3 regions of the Marinihelvus fidelis genome follow, and region 1 is predicted to be linked to each of the others. Evidence: predicted binding sites of a transcription regulator. Region 1 holds the regulator's gene; each other region holds the start of a gene.

Region 1 (6,784 bases):
GATGGCGTTGCGGCCGCCATCGACGGCGATGACGGCGAGTTCCTCCAGTGGCCGCTGGTGGTAGTTCCAGGCCCGGATCAGCATCGGCAGGTTCAGGCCGGTGACGACCACGCGGTGCTTGCCTGCGGCGGCCACCTGGGCCAGGTTGCTGGGTGTGGCGCCGGGCACGTCGGTCAGTACCAGTACGCCGGCGCCGCTGTCGGCGCAGTCGATGCGGGCTTCCAGCGTGGTGCTGCCGATGTCTTCGTCATAGCCGACTTCGACCACCACCGTGCCCTCGAGTTCGTCCGCCAGGATGCGCCGGGCCTGGGCCAGCAGCGTACTGCCGATACCCTCGTGGGTGACCAGCACCAGGTTGACGGAACTCATGACGACAGCTCGCGGTGATGGAGGACGACTTCCGGGTAGTCTTCGGACAGTTCCCGTTTCAGGCGCTCGGCCAGGTAGACCGAACGGTGACGGCCGCCGGTGCAGCCGATGCCCACCGTGACGAAGGCCCGGTGCACGCGTTCGAACTCCGGCAGCCAGGTTTTCAGGTAGGCAAGGATGTCGTCACCCATCTTCTGCACCAGCGGTTCCTGCTGCAGCCATTCGGCGACGCCCGCGTCACGCCCGGTCTTGGGCCTGAGCGACTTGTCCCAGTGCGGGTTGGGCAGGCAGCGGGCATCGAACAGGAAATCGACATCGGTGGGCGCGCCGTGGCTGAAGCCGAAGGACTGCAGCACCACGGTCATGTCACGGCTGTCCCGGGCCACGCACTTCCAGGTCTCGTGGGTGAGTTGGTGAATATTAATGGTGCTGGTGTCGATGACGTGGTCGGCGGCGTCGGCCACGGGCCGCAGCAGCTCACGCTCATGCGCGATGGCCGACTTCAGCCCGCGCTGGTCCTGCGACAGCGGGTGGCGCCGCCGGGTCTTGGAAAAGCGCTTCACCAGGGTGGCGTCGTCGGCGCCCAGGAACAGCAGCTGCGCGTTCAGGCCGCTCTCGCGCAGGCCATCGAGCCAGCCCGGCACGTCGTCGAGTTTGAGCCCCGGGGCGCGCGCGTCGATGCCCAGGGCGACCTTGCGGTACAGCTCCCGGTCCTCACGCACGTGGTTGGCGAAGTCGTTCATCAGCCGCGCGGGCAGGTTGTCGATGCAGTGGAAGCCCATGTCTTCCAGGGCCTTCAGCGCCGTCGATTTGCCGGCGCCCGAGAGGCCGCTGACGATGACGATCTGTGGTTGCGCCTCGGTGTTCACCTCATTCCTCCCAGGGCGATAGCTGCCCACGCAGGATACGCGAATGGCGCTCGATAAAGGCCGCCGTAGCGTCGTAGCCCTTCATCCGCAGCATGAAATCACGCACCGCGGCCTCGGCGATGACGGCCATGTTGCGGCCGGCCAGAACGGGCAGGGTGATCTGCGGGATGTCCAGGTCCAGCACCCGGCGCGTGGTCGCGTCACCGCGAAGGCGGTCCACCTCGGGCGGGCGGCTGGCGTCTTCGGGAATCTTCAGGTGGATAATCAGGCGCAGGAACTTGTTCAGCTTGATGGTGGCGTCGCCGAACATCTCCCGCACGTTGAGCACGCCCAGTCCGCGTACCTCCAGGCAGTCCTGGATGACCTCCGGGCAGGAGCCATCGATGATTTCCGGCGAAATCTGCGTGAACTCGGGCGCGTCGTCGGCAATCAGCCGGTGCCCGCGGTTGAGCAGTTCCAGCGCCAGTTCGCTCTTGCCGCTGCCGGCATCGCCCGAGATCAGCACGCCGATTGTGAACACCTCCATGAACACGCCGTGCATGGTGCAGCGGCGGGCCAGGACTCGTGAGATGTGGTACTGCAGGAAATTCACCAGCTCGTAACTGGACTTGCCCGACGCCAGCAGGGGTTTGCCGGCCTGCGCGGCGGCCTCGGCCAGGTCATTGGGGATGTCATGGGCGCCGCCCACGACAATGGCCAGCAGGTCGGGCCTGAAGATCGCGGCGATGGTATCGCCGCGGCTGTCTGCGGGCAGCGAGGCCAGGTAGTCGAGTTCCTCAACGCCCAGCACCTGCACCCGGTTCGGGTGAATCAGGTTCAGGTAGCCGGCCAGTGCCGGGCGGGCCGACATGTCGCGGTCGGAAAGCACCGCGGCGTCGTGATCGCCCGGCTGGGTCACCCAGTGCAGGTCCAGCCGCTGCCTGAGCTTGTCGAACAGGTCCTGGGCTGTGAGCGTGCGGGTCACCGTTCCGCGGTCAGTGCCGGGTTCGTGACAGGAGCTGCGCGAGCTCGGTGGCGTCTTCGGTGTTACGCAGGCGTTCCAGCAGTTCCTGGTCGCTGAATTTCTCGGCGATCTCGGCCAGCAGCTTCAGGTGGTCACTGGTGCAGTGTTCCGGCACCGCCAGCGCGAACAGCAGGTCGACGGGTTTGCCATCGACGGCATCGAAGGCCAGTGGCCGCGCCAGGCGGATAAACACCGCCTGGACCCTGGACGAACCGCTGACGCGGCCGTGCGGGATGGCGACGCCATTGCCCAGCCCGGTGCTGCCCAGGCGTTCCCGGGCACACAGGCTTTCAAAGATTTCCCGCGAACTCAGGCCTTCGTCTTCGTTGGCCAGCGCGTTGCTGATGACTTCCAGCAGGCGTTTCTTGCTACTGGTGCGGACGGCGGGAAGTACGCTGTCCGGGCTGATCAGGTCGTCGACAAGCATGGGGTTTGATTCTCGGTAACCGGTCTTTTCAGGCGCGGGTCAGATGTTCTCGGCCGCCTGGTAATCAGGCTTTTCGTGGTGGTGGTCGCGCAGGCGATCTTTCAGGCGCCGCACCTGGCGGTCGATCTTGTCGGCCAGGCCGTCGATCGCGGCATACATGTCGTCTGCGTTGTCATTGGCGAACAGCGTACGTCCGCCCGCGTTGACGGTGGCTTCCGCCAGCTGCGTGTGTTTCTCAACGTTCAGGATCACATCAACGGTCACGACCTTGTCGAAATGCCGCGACAGGCGCTGCATTTTCTCGGTGACATAGGCGCGCAAGGCGGGGGTGACTTCGACGTGGTGTCCGGTAATCGTCAATTGCATTTTCCTTCTCCTGGTTTCGAGATGGAAAGGGACCGGCCCGCTGGGGCCAGCTTCAGGGTCAACTCTGGAGTTCGAACCGTCCGTAGAGTCCGCACAGGGTTCGCGGCGGGCGGCTTCGCAAAGAAACTGTCATGAGCAGATTCTATACCCGGCGACGCCGCTTTCCTAGTCCACCGCGCGCGCGGCCAGTCGACGGTAGGCACGGCGCCGCTCGCTGCTTGAGCCGATACCCAGGGATTCCCGGTACTTGGCCACGGTCCTGCGGGCCGCGCGGATGCCGGCTTCGCGCAATAAACGGGACAGTTCCTGGTCACTGAGCGGTTTGCTGGCGGGCTCTGCCTCGACCAGTGACTGGATATGGGCCTTGACCGCGATGGCGCTGATGTCACCGCCGTCGAGCGTGCGCACGTGGCTGGAGAAGAAGTACTTCAGCTCGAACAGGCCGCGTGGCGTGAAAATGTACTTGCGGGTGGTGGCGCGCGACACCGTGGATTCGTGCACGCCAACCTGCTCGGCAATGTCTTTCAGGATTAGCGGCTTCATCGCGATATCGCCGTCGTCCATGAAGCCGGACTGGTGGTCGACGATGGCCTGCGACACGTTCATCAGCGTGCGGTTGCGCAGCTCCAGGCTGGACAGCAGCCAGCGTGCTTCCTGCAGGCGGCCCTGCAGGTACTTGCGGTCCTCGCCGCCGGACTGGCGCAGCAGCTGGACGTAGTAGGTGTTGAGCTTCAGGCGCGGGTCGTTGTCCGGGCTCAGGTAGGTGACCCAGCGGCCCTCGACCTGGCGGGTGTAGACATCCGGCACCAGGTATTCCTGCTGGCGGTTGTCGTAGCGCGCGCCGGGGCGGGGCTCCAGCGAACGGATCAGGTCCAGCGCGGTTTCGAGGTCGTCGTCACCGGCACCGGTTTCGCGCTTCAGGCGTTCGAGCTCGGCGTCGGCCACCAGGTCGATGTAGTCCCGCGCCACGCGCTGGGCCAGGTCGCGGCCGGGCGTCGAGGCCGGCAGCACGGCCAGCTGCACGCGGATGCATTCGGCCGGGCCATTGGTGGCCACGCCGACGGGCTCCATGCGCTGGACGCGGCGCATGACCGCGCGGATCTCGGCCTCGTCGGTTTCCAGGTCGGGCAGCAGGGAGTCGCGGATATCGTCGATGCTGTCGAGCAGGTAGCCGTCTTCATCGAGCGCGAAGATGATCGCGGTGGCGATGGCGGCGTCGCGGTCATTGAACTGGCCCAGCTCGACCTGGAACATCAGGTGGTCGCGCAGCGAATCGCCGGACTCGTCGGCGATCTGGTTCTCGCGCTCGACGCTGAAGCCGGCCTCGGCCCACTGTTCGCCGCCGCCCATGTCTTCGCCCCACTGGTCGTCGTAGTCGCCGTAGGGGTCATCGGCCGCGGCGCTGCTGTCTTCACCCTGGGAGGGCGTGTCCCAGTCGTCCGCGCTGTCGGCCGCGGCCTCGCCACCCGGCTCGTCGAAGTCCAGCAGCGGGTTGGCCTCGACGGTGGCCTGCAGGTGTTCGCGCAGCTCGATACGGGTGAGTTGCAGCAGGCGGATGGCCTGTTGCAACTGCGGCGCCAGCGCCAGCTTCTGGCTCAGGCGTAATTGCAGTGAATGATCGACCATGACGCTTCGTACCCCGCCTACAGCCGGAAGGCCTGGCCCAGGTAGACGTTGCGCACGTCTTCGTTGTCCAGCACCACGTCCGGCGCGCCCTCGGCCAGGATCCGGCCCTCGTTGAGAATGTAGGCATGGTCGCAGATGCCCAGGGTCTCACGGACGTTGTGGTCGGTGATCAGCACGCCGATGCCGCGGTCGGTCAGGTGCTCGACGATGTTCTGGATCTCGCCCACGGAAATGGGGTCGACGCCGGCGAACGGCTCGTCCAGCAGGATAAAGCGCGGCCGCGTGGCCAGTGCCCGGGCGATTTCCACCCGCCGCCGCTCGCCGCCCGACAGGCTGATGCCGGATTGCTCGGACAGGTGCGCCACGCCCAGTTCTTCCAGCAGCGACTGCAACTGGTCCTCGCGGGCCTCGGCGTCCAGGTCGGGGCGCATCTCCAGGATCGACAGCACGTTGTCGCGCACCGACATCTTGCGGAAGATCGAGGCTTCCTGCGGCAGGTAGCCAACGCCCAGGTGTGCACGGACGTTGACCGGCTCGTGCGTGATATCGATGTCGTCGACCTTGATGCTGCCGTGACTGGCCGGGATCAGGCCGACAATCATGTAGAAGCAGGTGGTCTTGCCGGCGCCGTTGGGGCCCAGCAGCCCGACCACCTTGCCCGGTTCGACGCGCATGCTGACGCCGCGGACGACTTCGCGCTTGCGGTACGACTTGTGCAGGCTCTCGGTAACCAGCACGTCAGTGGCCGTCGTTCCCGTCGTCCGGGGTCGCCGGTGAGGCCGCGGCCTCGTCGGCCACTTCCGGGTCCATGCGAATGCGGATGCGACCATCGCCGGTATCGCCGCCCACGCCCTGGAAGTGCTGCTTGTTCAGGTCGTAGGTCAGTGCGTCGCCGGTAATGTGGTATTGCGGGTGAGTCACGTCGGCCTCGCCATTCAGGTTCACCAGGCCGTCACCCACCTGGTAGGTGATGGTCCGGGCCTCGGCGCGCACCAGGCCCTGTTCCTCGATTTCCTGTTCAAGCACGGCCGGCTGGCCCTGCAGCGTGACCAGGCGAACCTTGCCGTCGAGTTTCTCCACCGACGCGCGGTCAGCGGTGATGTGCAGGGTGCCCTGGTTGACCTCGACATTGCCACTGAGCACGGTGACACCGTCACCAAACGTGCCGTCGCCGGAGTCCGCCTTGACGTCGAGCGGCTGCTGCCGGTCGGTCTGCAGCGCGGCGGCATTCAGGGTGGCCAGCAGCAGGGTGGCCGCGGCCCATCGATCAATTCGCCTGGATCTCATACGTTCCTGTAATTCCGCTCTCAAGATGGTAATGGTTGGTCAGCATGTCGACACTGAAGCCCAGTGCCCGCATCTTTCCTGCCGGGTCGGCGACATCGACCCACTGGTCCGATGACGCCAGCCGGGGTGTCACTTCCAGCATCACTTCACTGGATTCGATTTCCAGGTGGTCGGATGGTTCGCCGGATTCCCTGACCATGCGTACGTTACCGGAAAACTGGATGATCTCACGGTCGCTGGATATCGTCGCGTGTTGCGCGTCAATGTTCCAGCGGAAGCCCTCGTGGTGCAGTTCGGCGCGGGGCGAGTCGAGTTCGCCGATGCCGGTGGCCGCGTCGTTGGCCAGCCGCGGCGCCCACAGCGTCACCACCGGCGTGCCCTGCTCATCGTAGGCCAGCATCCTGAAGTTGCCGAGGGCGTAGTCCAGGCGCGTGTCCAGGCCCTTGATCGGTCCGCCTTCGCCGTCCGTGTCCTGGCGCGACGCCCAGAAACTGAGCAGACAGAGGCCGCCCAGCAGGATGATGCCCCGGCGGGTGCGCGGTGACATCATGATGGCAGGTACCGGGCGATGGCGGGGTCGAGATGGCCTTGCGCGGCCAGCAACAGGTTGCAGATATCACGTGCGGCGCCTTCGCCGCCGGCCCTTGGCGTCACCCAGTGGGCGCGCTTGCGGACCGCTTCGTCGCCGTTGGGAACGCTGATGGCCAGGCCCACCCGCGAGAGGATGGGCAGGTCGATCCAGTCGTCGCCGGCATAGGCACAGTCATCGTCGGCGATGCCGGTGGCGGCCTGCAGATCGCGCCAGGCGTCGAGCTTATTGTCGCTGCCCTGGTAAAC
Region 2 (6,784 bases), on a different contig from region 1:
GCGGGCAGCGTGAAGTCCGCCATCAGCGGGTCGGTCGCCATTGCGCCGGGTTCGGCGTTGATCGGACCGGCGGTGGTTTGACCACCAACCGCGAGTCGGCCGGCGATCAGCTTCGCGGTCACACCGTCACCCAGTGACAACAGCGGGATGTCATCCGCGGGAACGTCGCGGTAGGCGGCAGGCTGCATCTTGTCCTTCGCCGGCAGGTTGATCCACAGCTGGAATCCACGCATGCGGCCACTGTCCTGCTGCGGCATCTCGGAGTGAATGACGCCACGCCCGGCCGTCATCCACTGCACGCCGCCGCTTTTGAGTTCGCCGACATTTCCCAGGTGATCCTCGTGACGCATGTGGCCGTCGATCATGTAGGTCACGGTCTCGAAACCCCGGTGCGGGTGCGGCGGAAAACCGGCGATGTAGTCCTGCGGGTTGTCCGTGCCGAACTCATCCAGCATCAGGAAGGGGTCAAGTCGATGGCCGCCATTGGCGCCGATGCTACGGCGCAGTTTCACACCGGCGCCATCGGAGGTGGCCATGGCCGGGATCACCCGGGCCAGGGGTCGGTTGCCTGTATCGCTCATGGATATTCTCCTTTTACCTGTTCGCGCCCGCCGGCCCTCAGGCCGCCAGCGCGTCGATGGTCGAATGGGCCTGCTCCAGCGCCTGGCGCTGGATATCTTCACCCATGGCCAGGCCCTCGGCATAGACAAACTCGATGTCACGAAGGCCGATGAAGTTCAGCACGTGGGTCACGTAGTCGGTCTGGGTATCCCTGGGCGTGCCCAGGTAGATACCGCCACGGGCGGCAAACACCATGACCTTGCGGTCGTCCAGCAGGCCCTCGGGCCCGTTGGCCGTGTAGCGGAAGGTCACGCCCACGCGGGCCACGTGATCGATCCACGCCTTGAACACCGACGGCACGCCAAAGTTGTACATCGGCAGTCCGATGACCACGGCGTCGGCTGCGCGCAGTTCCTCGATAAAGGTATCGGACTCGGCCAGGGCCAGGCGCTGGGTCGGGGTCAGGTCGGCGGCGTCCGCGAGGAAAGCCTGGAAGCGCTCAGCGCCCAGGTGCGCCACCGGGTGCTCGGCCAGGTTGCGCTCAATCACCCGGCCACCGGGGTTGGCCGCCTGCCAGCGCTCAACATAGCGCGCCGCCAGCGCGGACGACTGGCCCTTGTCGGAGAACAGGCTGGTATTGATGTGCAGTAGCGTTTTCATGTGTCGTCCTCGTTCGAAATTGAGTGTTGGACACATGATATTCATCGTATACTTAAATATATATGTGAATATTTTGCTGTTTTATATCGTATAACTCGATAGGTTGAAGGACGATGCTGAAGCGATGTTGAATCCACGGGTATCACTGGACCAATGGCGCGCCTTCGTCGCCGTGGTCGACCATGGCGGCTACGCCCAGGCCGCCGAGGCGCTGCACAAGACCCAGTCGTCGGTCAGTTACGCGGTGCACCGAATCGAGTCATTGCTGGATGTCCACCTGTTCCAGCGCCAGGGTCGGCGCGCGGTGCTGACGCCGGGCGGCCAGGTCCTGTACCAGCGCGCCACCACGCTGCTGGATCGCGCCGGCAGCCTGGAGCGTGGCGCCGCGGAGTTCGGCCCCGACTGGACCCCGGAATTGCGGCTGGCCGTGGAGATCGTATTCCCGACCTGGGTGCTGCTGGAAGCGCTCGACCAGTTCGGCGCCCGGTTTCCGCAGACCCGCGTGCAGCTGTACGAGACAGTCCTGGGTGGCATGGACGAGGCCCTGCTGGAACGCCGGGTCGACCTGGCACTGACGCCGTTTGTCCCGCGCGGCTTTGCCGGTGACCCGTTGCTGGACATCCGCTTCATCGCCGCCGCCCATCCCGACCACCCGTTGCACCACCTGGGCCGCCCGGTCACGCTGGATGACCTGCGCGACCATCGCCAGCTGGTCATCCGCGACAGCGCGCAGGAGCGCCCCCGCGACAGCGGCGGCTGGCTGGGCGCGGAGCAACGCTGGACGGTCAGTCACAAGGCCACCCAGATCCGGGCCGCCTGCATGGGCATGGGTTTCGCCTGGTTCCCCGAGCAGGCCATCCGTCACGAACTCGACGAGGGCCGGCTGGCGCCGCTACCCATGCGCGAAGGTGGAGAGCGCTACGCGCAGGTCTACCTGGTCTACACCGACCCGGATGCGCCGCCGCGTGCCGCGGCCGAGATGGCCGAGATCCTGCGCACCATGTCCATGAACCGCGATAGACTGGGCTCACCATGAACCGATGCCTGCACTGCCTGGCCGTGATGACCGCCGCCCTGGTGGCCACCGGTACTCACGCCGGGGAGTTGTCGGACAATATCCGTATCGACAGCCAGCAACTGGGCTACACGCTCCAGTATCGCGTCTACACACCCTCCCCCATCGACCCGGGCAAACAATACCCGGTGCTACTGGTGACCGATGGCCAGTGGTACCTGGATGACGGTGGGATGGCCGACGTGCTGGACTCGATGATCGCGGACGGGGCAATCACGCCGGCCTACGTGGTGTTTGTCGACAGCCGCAACCCCGACCGGCTGGAGGAAAACCGCCGGACCAGCGAGTTCATGTGCAAGGTGCCGTACGCCAACTTCTACACGGCGGAACTGCTGCCCACGCTGTACGAGCAGTACCCCATCAGTGTCCGCCGCGAGGACACCAACGTGTTGGGCCTTTCTTTCGGCGGGTTGAACAGCGCCTGTTTCGGCGCACTGGCCTCGCCCCGGTTTTCGGGTATCGGCATGCACTCGCCGGCCAGTGACCGGCACCTGGAAGCCGTTTTTCCGCTCTACCGCGACTGGGATCAGGAACCGCTGAGGGTATACATTTCCGCGGGAACGCGCGGCGACAACCTGCGCGCGGCGCGCAAACTCGCGGCCGTCCTGGAAGAGGACGGCCACGCGGTCACGCTGGATGTGAATCGTGGCGCCAGCCACGACTGGGGCAACTGGCGTGTCATGCTCGACGACGCGCTACTCACCCTGCTGGGCCCCGGCAGGCCGCCGGAGCCCTGAACGGGCCTTACTGAACGTCCGCGGCTGCCTCGACGAGCGCCTCGCAAAGCGCCACGTTATCATTCGCCACGCGGCTGATCGGAATGCTGCCGGACTCGCCAAAGCTGCCCAGCGTGTAATCCACGGTACCGGTGGTGCAATCGTCGAAGCTCAGCGTGATCGTGCCCACCGCCTCCGGTTGTTCCGCGCCGATGCCGTAATCGTCGAATTGGCCGCCACGGACGTTGTAGACGTTCAGCACGACGCTGTCGGTGCCACCATTCAGCGCGCCGGCCGCGGACTGGGCCGACAGCCAGCGCTGGCCGGGGTCACCGATGCCTGATTCCGCGTCCATGCCAGGCAGCTCGGAATCCCAGGTGTACCAGCCCATCGCCACCAGGCCGATGTCCGGCAGCACATCCAGGTAGAAGCCCTCGCCGGTATCGGTGCTGTTGAACCAGGCGCCATTGACGCCGGCGTTGAAAACGAACGGCGGCGGCGGAGGCGGTACGTCGCTTACGATGGACACGTCGGTGAACAGGTAGTTGTTGATGCTGCGCTCTTCACCGGTGGCGTAGTTGAACAGCGGGATCTCGGTAAACACCGTGCTCAGGTAGAAGTCCTGGATGGAACCCAGGATATCGACGACGTCCATGCCATCGCCGATGACTTCACCGAACACCGCGTAGCCGGCGTCATCACCACTGGTCGGACCATCAAGCAACTCGGCGTTGTCACGCAGGTTGATGAACCACTGGCTGGTGGCGCTGTCCGGCTCGCTGGTCCGCGCCATGGCGATGGTGCCACGGGTGTTGGAAATACCGGATTCATTGGCAATCGGGTCACGGGTTTCTATCCGCTCGAAGGTGTCTTCCACGGTCCAGGTGTGGCCGCCGCCCTGGATCACGAAACCATCGCTCTTGCGATGAATGATCGAGTTCTCGTACGCACCGGACTCGATGTACTCGAGGAAGTTGGCGACCGAGATCGGTGCCTCGTCGTCATACAGCTCAACCGTGAAATCGCCGAAGCGGGTCTCGAACAGCACCTGGGTAGCCAGTGCCGGTGTAGCCGCCAGCGCGGCCAAGATCATCGTCGACGAGCGCACGAGGCGCGAAACGGATGCGGTCATGAAAAAGACTCCTGGGAATTGCCGCGGACGGGCAGCTTCCGGTTTACATTGGTTCGGCTCGGCGGTCTCGGCCGCGCAGCCAGTTGGGGTAGCCGCGTATTGTACCGGCTCGTGCCGCATTTATCAGCTTCCGGGCGTGATATCCTGCGCCCTACGGGCCGTTCCCGAGCCCACACCGCACGCCCCTGTTCCCGATGCCCAACTCGCCTACATCGTTGACCCTTCATTCCGGCACCGACTGGAAACGCCAGCTCGCCGACGTGGTCCGCGATGGCGACACCTTGCTGTGTGCGCTGGGTCTTACACCCGAGCAGGTGGGCTTCAGCGCAGCGGCCTGCCGGGGCTTCCGGCTCAAGGTGCCCTGGGACTTCGTCCGTCGCATGCGTCACGGCGACCCCGACGACCCGCTGTTGCGGCAGGTGCTGGCCACCGGCGACGAATTGCTTGACGCGCCGGGCTTCGGCGACGACCCCACCGGCGAGGCCGAGGGCGCCGTGGCCCGCGCCGGCATCCTGCACAAATATCGCGGCCGGGTCCTGCTGGTCGTGGCGGGGGGCTGCGCCGTAAATTGCCGTTACTGTTTCCGGCGCCACTTTCCCTATGACAGCAACCGGGTCGGCCGCAAGGACTGGGCGCAGGCCCTGGACTACGTGGCCGCGGCCCCGGACATTCACGAGGTGATCCTCAGTGGCGGCGACCCCCTGGTGGCAGACGACCCGGCGCTGGAGGACCTGTGCGCGACCATCGCCGACATCCACCACGTGCGCCGCATCCGCGTGCACACGCGCCTGCCGATCGTGCTGCCGGCAAGGGTCACGGACCGCCTGCTCGCCGCGCTGTCACCCGCAGGCGTGCAGACCGTGTTTGTCGTACACGCCAACCATGCCCGCGAGATCGACGACGGTGTCGGCCAGGCGTTTCAGCGCATCCTCGATGCGGGCATGACGCTGCTGAACCAATCGGTGCTGCTCGCCGGCGTCAACGATGATATCGATACCCTGGCCGAACTCAGCGAGACCCTGTTTGCACACGGCGCACTGCCCTATTACCTGCATGTACTGGACCGGGTAACAGGCGCCGCGCATTTTGACCTGCCGGAATCCCGCGCCCTGGCCCTGCATGCCGGGCTGCGTAAGGCATTGCCCGGCTACCTGGTGCCAAGGCTGGTGCGGGAAGTTGCCGGGGAGGCATCGAAGACGCCACTGGCCTGATCGCGGTACGCAATCGCCACCCACCCCCTGACACCCGCCGTTTCGGCCGTGTAAATACCGCCCTTTGCGCGGTCAGATTTACAAGGAACGCTTGTTCCGCACCCTGGATATGCACCCACCCTTTTCGTATATCTTTGTTATGACTGGCCTAAATGCATTTGGCCCGATATTTGCATCATACCCAGCAAGAGTCGCATTGCATCGGCGCCTCGCGTGAGAAATAACCGGCCGCCAAAAGGCCGGTCGATGCGAACCACAAGACGGAGGAATAATCATGCTTGGCTGGATTCTGACACTGCTTGTTATCGCCCTGATCGCGGGTCTGCTTGGATTTACCGGCATCGCCGGTGCCGCGGCGGGTATCGCGAAGATCCTGTTCTTCGTATTCCTGGTGCTGCTGGTCATTGCCTTGGTCGCCCGCGCATTACGCGGATCGCCGCCGGTATAACCGACACGACTGACTGCAAGAACCCTTTTACAGACTGAGGAGTACAAACCATGAAAAATATCAGAATGATGCTAACTTTGAGTGTGTTCCTGGCCGCGTTTTCACTCGCTGCCTGTGAACAGCAGGGTCCGTTTGAAGAGGCCGGTGAAAAGATCGATGAAGCGGCCGAAGATGCCGGTAATGCGGTCGAAGATGCCTGTGAAGACATCAAGGATGCCGCCGGCGCGCAAGACAAGGACTGCTGAGTAACACGATCCACGATTCAACATTGACATTGAACCGAAGGAGATGACCCATGAGTACTTCAGGAACACAGGCGGCCACCGGGCCGCGACCCGCCGATACATCACCGACGACCCACAAGGCGCGTGACGTGGCACATGATGCCGTTGACCGGGCCGCTGGCCGGGCCGAGGTCCTGGAAGAGCGACTGCGCCAGGAAGCCGCGCAGATGGCCAACAAGGCCAGCGCCGGCAAGGACGAGGCCATGGCGAAACTGGACGACACGGTCGAAACGCTGGACAAGTTTGTCCGTGAACGACCACTGGCCTCCCTGGGCATCGCCTTTGGCGCCGGTGCGCTCGCCGCACTACTTCTGCGCAGGTGAATACGTCAGCAACCGACAGCCGGCCGCCCCCCGCCGGGGGCGCGGCCAGCCCTGATGACAGCGGCCCGGCGGGCCTGCTGACCGAGTGGATCGCTGCCTACGGGCAGCGTTTCTCGTCTGCGGCCCAACTGGTCATGGCGGAAACCCGGCTGGCCATCACCAGCTTCGTGCTGATGGTGTTCGGCGTGGTGGTGGCCGCCGGTTTCCTGATGTTCGCCTGGGCACTGGTGCTGTACGCGGGCATGCGGGCATCAGCCCTGGCAGGCATGCCACTGGTGGCGATCGCAGTCATTCTTGCGCTCTTGCACCTGGGCGCCGCCGCACTGGTCTTCCGCGCCGTGTCACGCCTGGGCTCGCGCCTGGAATTCGAAGCC
Region 3 (3,191 bases), on a different contig from region 1:
CATCCACCACCAACTCGCCACCCCAAAAACTTTCGCGCCCTTCGCGAAATCAGCGTAATTGGCGTCCTGTTTTGACGACCTCCCAACAAAAGAAAAACCCGGGCTGTCACCGACCCGGGTCTTCCACACACACTTACTTTTCTGAAACTTACGCGGACTTGAACTCCGGGTAGGCCTCGATGCCGCACTCGCCGACATCCAGTCCTTCGTACTCCTCTTCCTCGGAGACTCGGATGCCCATCACCAGCTTGAGCACGAACCAGACGATGAAGCTGGTCACAAACACCCAGGTGAAGATGGTGAACGCACCCAGCAGCTGGCCGCCGTAGCTGGCGCCGTCGTTGGTCAGCGGGACCAGCAGCAGGCCCAGCAGGCCGACAGTGCCGTGCACGGAGATCGCGCCCACCGGGTCGTCGATCTTCAACTTGTCCAGGGCAAGGATGCTGAACACCACCAGTACACCACCGGCGGCGCCGAACAGGGTGGCCTGCAGGGCGGTCGGGGTGGAGGGCTCGGCGGTGATGGCCACCAGGCCGGCCAGGGCGCCGTTCAGGGCCATGGTCAGGTCAGCGCGGCCCCACAGGATGTGCGAGGTCAGCAGCGCAGCAATCAGGCCACCGGCGGCAGCGCCGTTGGTGTTCAGGAACACCATGGCCATGGAGTGCGCGCTGGCGGCGTCGCCCAGCTTCAGCACGGAACCGCCGTTGAAGCCGAACCAGCCCATCCACAGCACGAAGGTGCCCAGGGTAGCCAGCGGCAGGTTGGCGCCAGGGATAGCCTTGGCCTTGCCGTCCTTGCCGTATTTGCCCAGGCGCGGGCCCAGCAGCAGCACGCCTGACAGCGCCGCGGCCGCACCGGCCATGTGGACAATGCCGGAGCCGGCGAAGTCACTGAAGCCCTTGTCGCCCAGGTTGAACATGCCGAAGACGTCGTTGCCGCCCCAGGTCCAGCCGCCTTCCATCGGGTAGATGAAGCCGGTCAGCACCACGGCGAAGATCAGGAACGACCACAGCTTCATGCGCTCGGCGACGGCGCCGGAGACAATCGACATGGCGGTCGCCACGAACACCACCTGGAAGAAGAAGTCGGAGGCGCCGGAGTACACCGAGTCGCCGTCGAAGCCGTTCTCCGCGGACGCGGCCAGCACTTCTTCAAGGTTGAATGCCTCGATGCCGGACAGGAAAAACCCACCGCCATACATGAAGTAGTAACCACAGACCATGTACATGATGCAGGCGATGGAATACAGCGCCACGTTCTTGGTCAGGATCTCAACGGTGTTCTTGGCCCGTACCAGGCCGGATTCCAGCAGCGTGAAGCCGGCGGCCATCCACATGACCAGGGCGCCGCAAATCAGGAACATGAAGGTGTCGAGGGCGTATTGTAGTTCGAAAATCTGGTTTTCCATTGTCGCTCTCCCTTCGCTTAAATCGCTTGCGCGCCGGTCTCGCCGGTACGGATACGGATGACTTCTTCGAGTTTCTGGACGAAGACCTTGCCGTCACCGATCTTGCCGGTTTCCGCAGCCTTGACGATGGCTTCCACCACCGACTCGACCATCTCGTCGACGACGGCCGTTTCCAGTTTGATTTTCGGCAGGAGGTCCACCACGTACTCGGCACCGCGGTAGAGTTCGGTGTGGCCTTTCTGCCGCCCGAAACCCTTGACCTCGGTCACCGTGACGCCGGTGACACCCACTTCAGCGAGTGACTCCCGGACCTCGTCCAGTTTGAATGGCTTGATGATCGCCGTGACCAGTTGCATTTATCTCTCCTCGTTTGTTTTCAGGCTCGTGGCCCGCTATTCGTTCATGCACGATTCGGGCCAACTTCAAAAACAAGGAAATCAATGACTTTCAAAGGGGTTTTCGCCCCGGAGCGGGGTTATGGGGACCTGGAGCATTGATCTTGGTGCACGGGCATGCACCAAGATTGTGCGCACACCCGGTTTTGGTGCGCGTGTCAGGCAGGGGGTGGGGCTAACAGTCGGACTTCTGGTCCGTGAAATTGACGGTGCTGGTCACCTGGACAGGTATCCGGCCGGGATTTGACTCCGCAGGCACATAATCCCACTCGGCCAGTTGCGCCAGCGCTGCCTTGTCAAAACCGCCCGGCGGTTCCGATTCCAGCACCTCGGCATTGTAGACATCGCCCCGGGAATCAATCACGTACCGAAGCACGACCCGACCACAGCCGCTGGGTATCCGCCGACCACTGACCTTGACGTACACCCCATCCTGCCGGGTGACCCAGTAGTCCTCACGCTGGGCTTCTTCGATGACCACGATGTCCGAAGTGAGCTCCGGCTCGCGCGGTGGCGTGGCACAGGACGCGGTGAGCGCGGCGGCCATTGAAATCAGCAGAAATTGGCGAAACATGACGCCTCCGTGAGCAGGTTTTGACAAGAGGTTGCCACAGACGCGCGCGCAGCGCACTCGCCCCTGCACCTTCAGGCCGGCGGTTGCCGGAACCGCTCCCAGACCGGGGACACACGCTCCGGCATTGGCGCGACGGCGCCAAGTTCCTTCCAGCCCTGGCCGGGTGCGTGGAAGTCCGAACCGCGCGAGCCCAGCAGGCCCATGTCGCGGCACAACTGGCCCAGGCTTCGGGTTTGCTGCTCGTTTTGCTGTCCGGAGACCACTTCCATGCCTTCGCCGCCGGCCTCGATGAAGTCGTTCAGCAGGCGCTTCAGCCGCGTGCGGGTCAGCTTGTAGGCCAGCGGATGTGCCAGCACGGCGATGCCGCCGGCGGCGCGGATCCAGTCCACCACCTGCGACATCGAAGCCCAGGATTCGCGCACGTCGCCGGCCTTGCCGTCGCCCAGGTATTTCTTGAAGGCCGTTTCCATCGAGTCCGTGATACCGGCATCGACCAGGTGGCGGGCGAAATGCGGGCGGCCGATGTTGCTGCCGGCGGCGTGGTGTGCGGCGCCTTCCAGGGCACCCTCAACGCCGAGCTTCGCCAGGTTGGCGCCGATCCGTTCGGCGCGCCGCTCGCGGGCAGCGGCCTGGTGACTGACGCCTTCCAGGATTGCCGGGCTGCCGGGGTCGATATCCAGCCCCAGGACGTGGATGCCGACCGACCCCCACGTGGTGGAGAACTCGATGCCGCGCACCAGTTGCAGTGAGCCGGGCGCCGCGGGCAGGCCGTCAAACGCATCGACGGTGTCGTGGTCGGTGATGGCCAGCGTGG

The links. Region 1 encodes sigma-54, which starts transcription at its own class of promoters, with help from an activator protein. Its sites were predicted from a motif close to TGGCANGNTNCNTGCTT; they were not measured.
Region 2: the regulator sigma-54 is predicted to act here: its motif matches at 5,515-5,531, upstream of F3N42_RS05705 (DUF1328 family protein).
Region 3: the regulator sigma-54 is predicted to act here: its motif matches at 1,811-1,827, upstream of F3N42_RS08515 (P-II family nitrogen regulator).

The regions. Positions count from the first base shown of each region.
Region 1 covers NZ_VYXP01000002.1:460,833-467,616, reverse strand. The annotation lists gene F3N42_RS03495 (PTS sugar transporter subunit IIA) at 1-369, opposite strand, end outside; gene rapZ (RNase adapter RapZ) at 366-1,238, opposite strand; gene hprK (HPr(Ser) kinase/phosphatase) at 1,240-2,202, opposite strand; gene ptsN (PTS IIA-like nitrogen regulatory protein PtsN) at 2,213-2,668, opposite strand; gene hpf (ribosome hibernation-promoting factor, HPF/YfiA family) at 2,708-3,034, opposite strand; gene F3N42_RS03470 (RNA polymerase factor sigma-54) at 3,200-4,660, opposite strand; gene lptB (LPS export ABC transporter ATP-binding protein) at 4,678-5,397, opposite strand; gene lptA (lipopolysaccharide transport periplasmic protein LptA) at 5,399-5,947, opposite strand; gene lptC (LPS export ABC transporter periplasmic protein LptC) at 5,928-6,494, opposite strand; gene F3N42_RS03450 (KdsC family phosphatase) at 6,494-6,784, opposite strand, start outside.
Region 2 covers NZ_VYXP01000003.1:301,809-308,592, forward strand. The annotation lists gene F3N42_RS05675 (pirin family protein) at 1-581, opposite strand, end outside; gene F3N42_RS05680 (FMN-dependent NADH-azoreductase) at 619-1,221, opposite strand; gene F3N42_RS05685 (LysR family transcriptional regulator) at 1,349-2,257, shown strand; gene F3N42_RS05690 (alpha/beta hydrolase) at 2,254-3,033, shown strand; gene F3N42_RS05695 (peptidylprolyl isomerase) at 3,041-4,144, opposite strand; gene epmB (EF-P beta-lysylation protein EpmB) at 4,339-5,355, shown strand; gene F3N42_RS05705 (DUF1328 family protein) at 5,630-5,803, shown strand; gene F3N42_RS05710 (hypothetical protein) at 5,854-6,048, shown strand; gene F3N42_RS05715 (glycine zipper domain-containing protein) at 6,099-6,410, shown strand; gene F3N42_RS05720 (hypothetical protein) at 6,407-6,784, shown strand, end outside.
Region 3 covers NZ_VYXP01000005.1:125,690-128,880, forward strand. The annotation lists gene F3N42_RS08510 (ammonium transporter) at 149-1,408, opposite strand; gene F3N42_RS08515 (P-II family nitrogen regulator) at 1,426-1,764, opposite strand; gene F3N42_RS08520 (energy transducer TonB) at 1,979-2,377, opposite strand; gene F3N42_RS08525 (PHP domain-containing protein) at 2,449-3,191, opposite strand, start outside.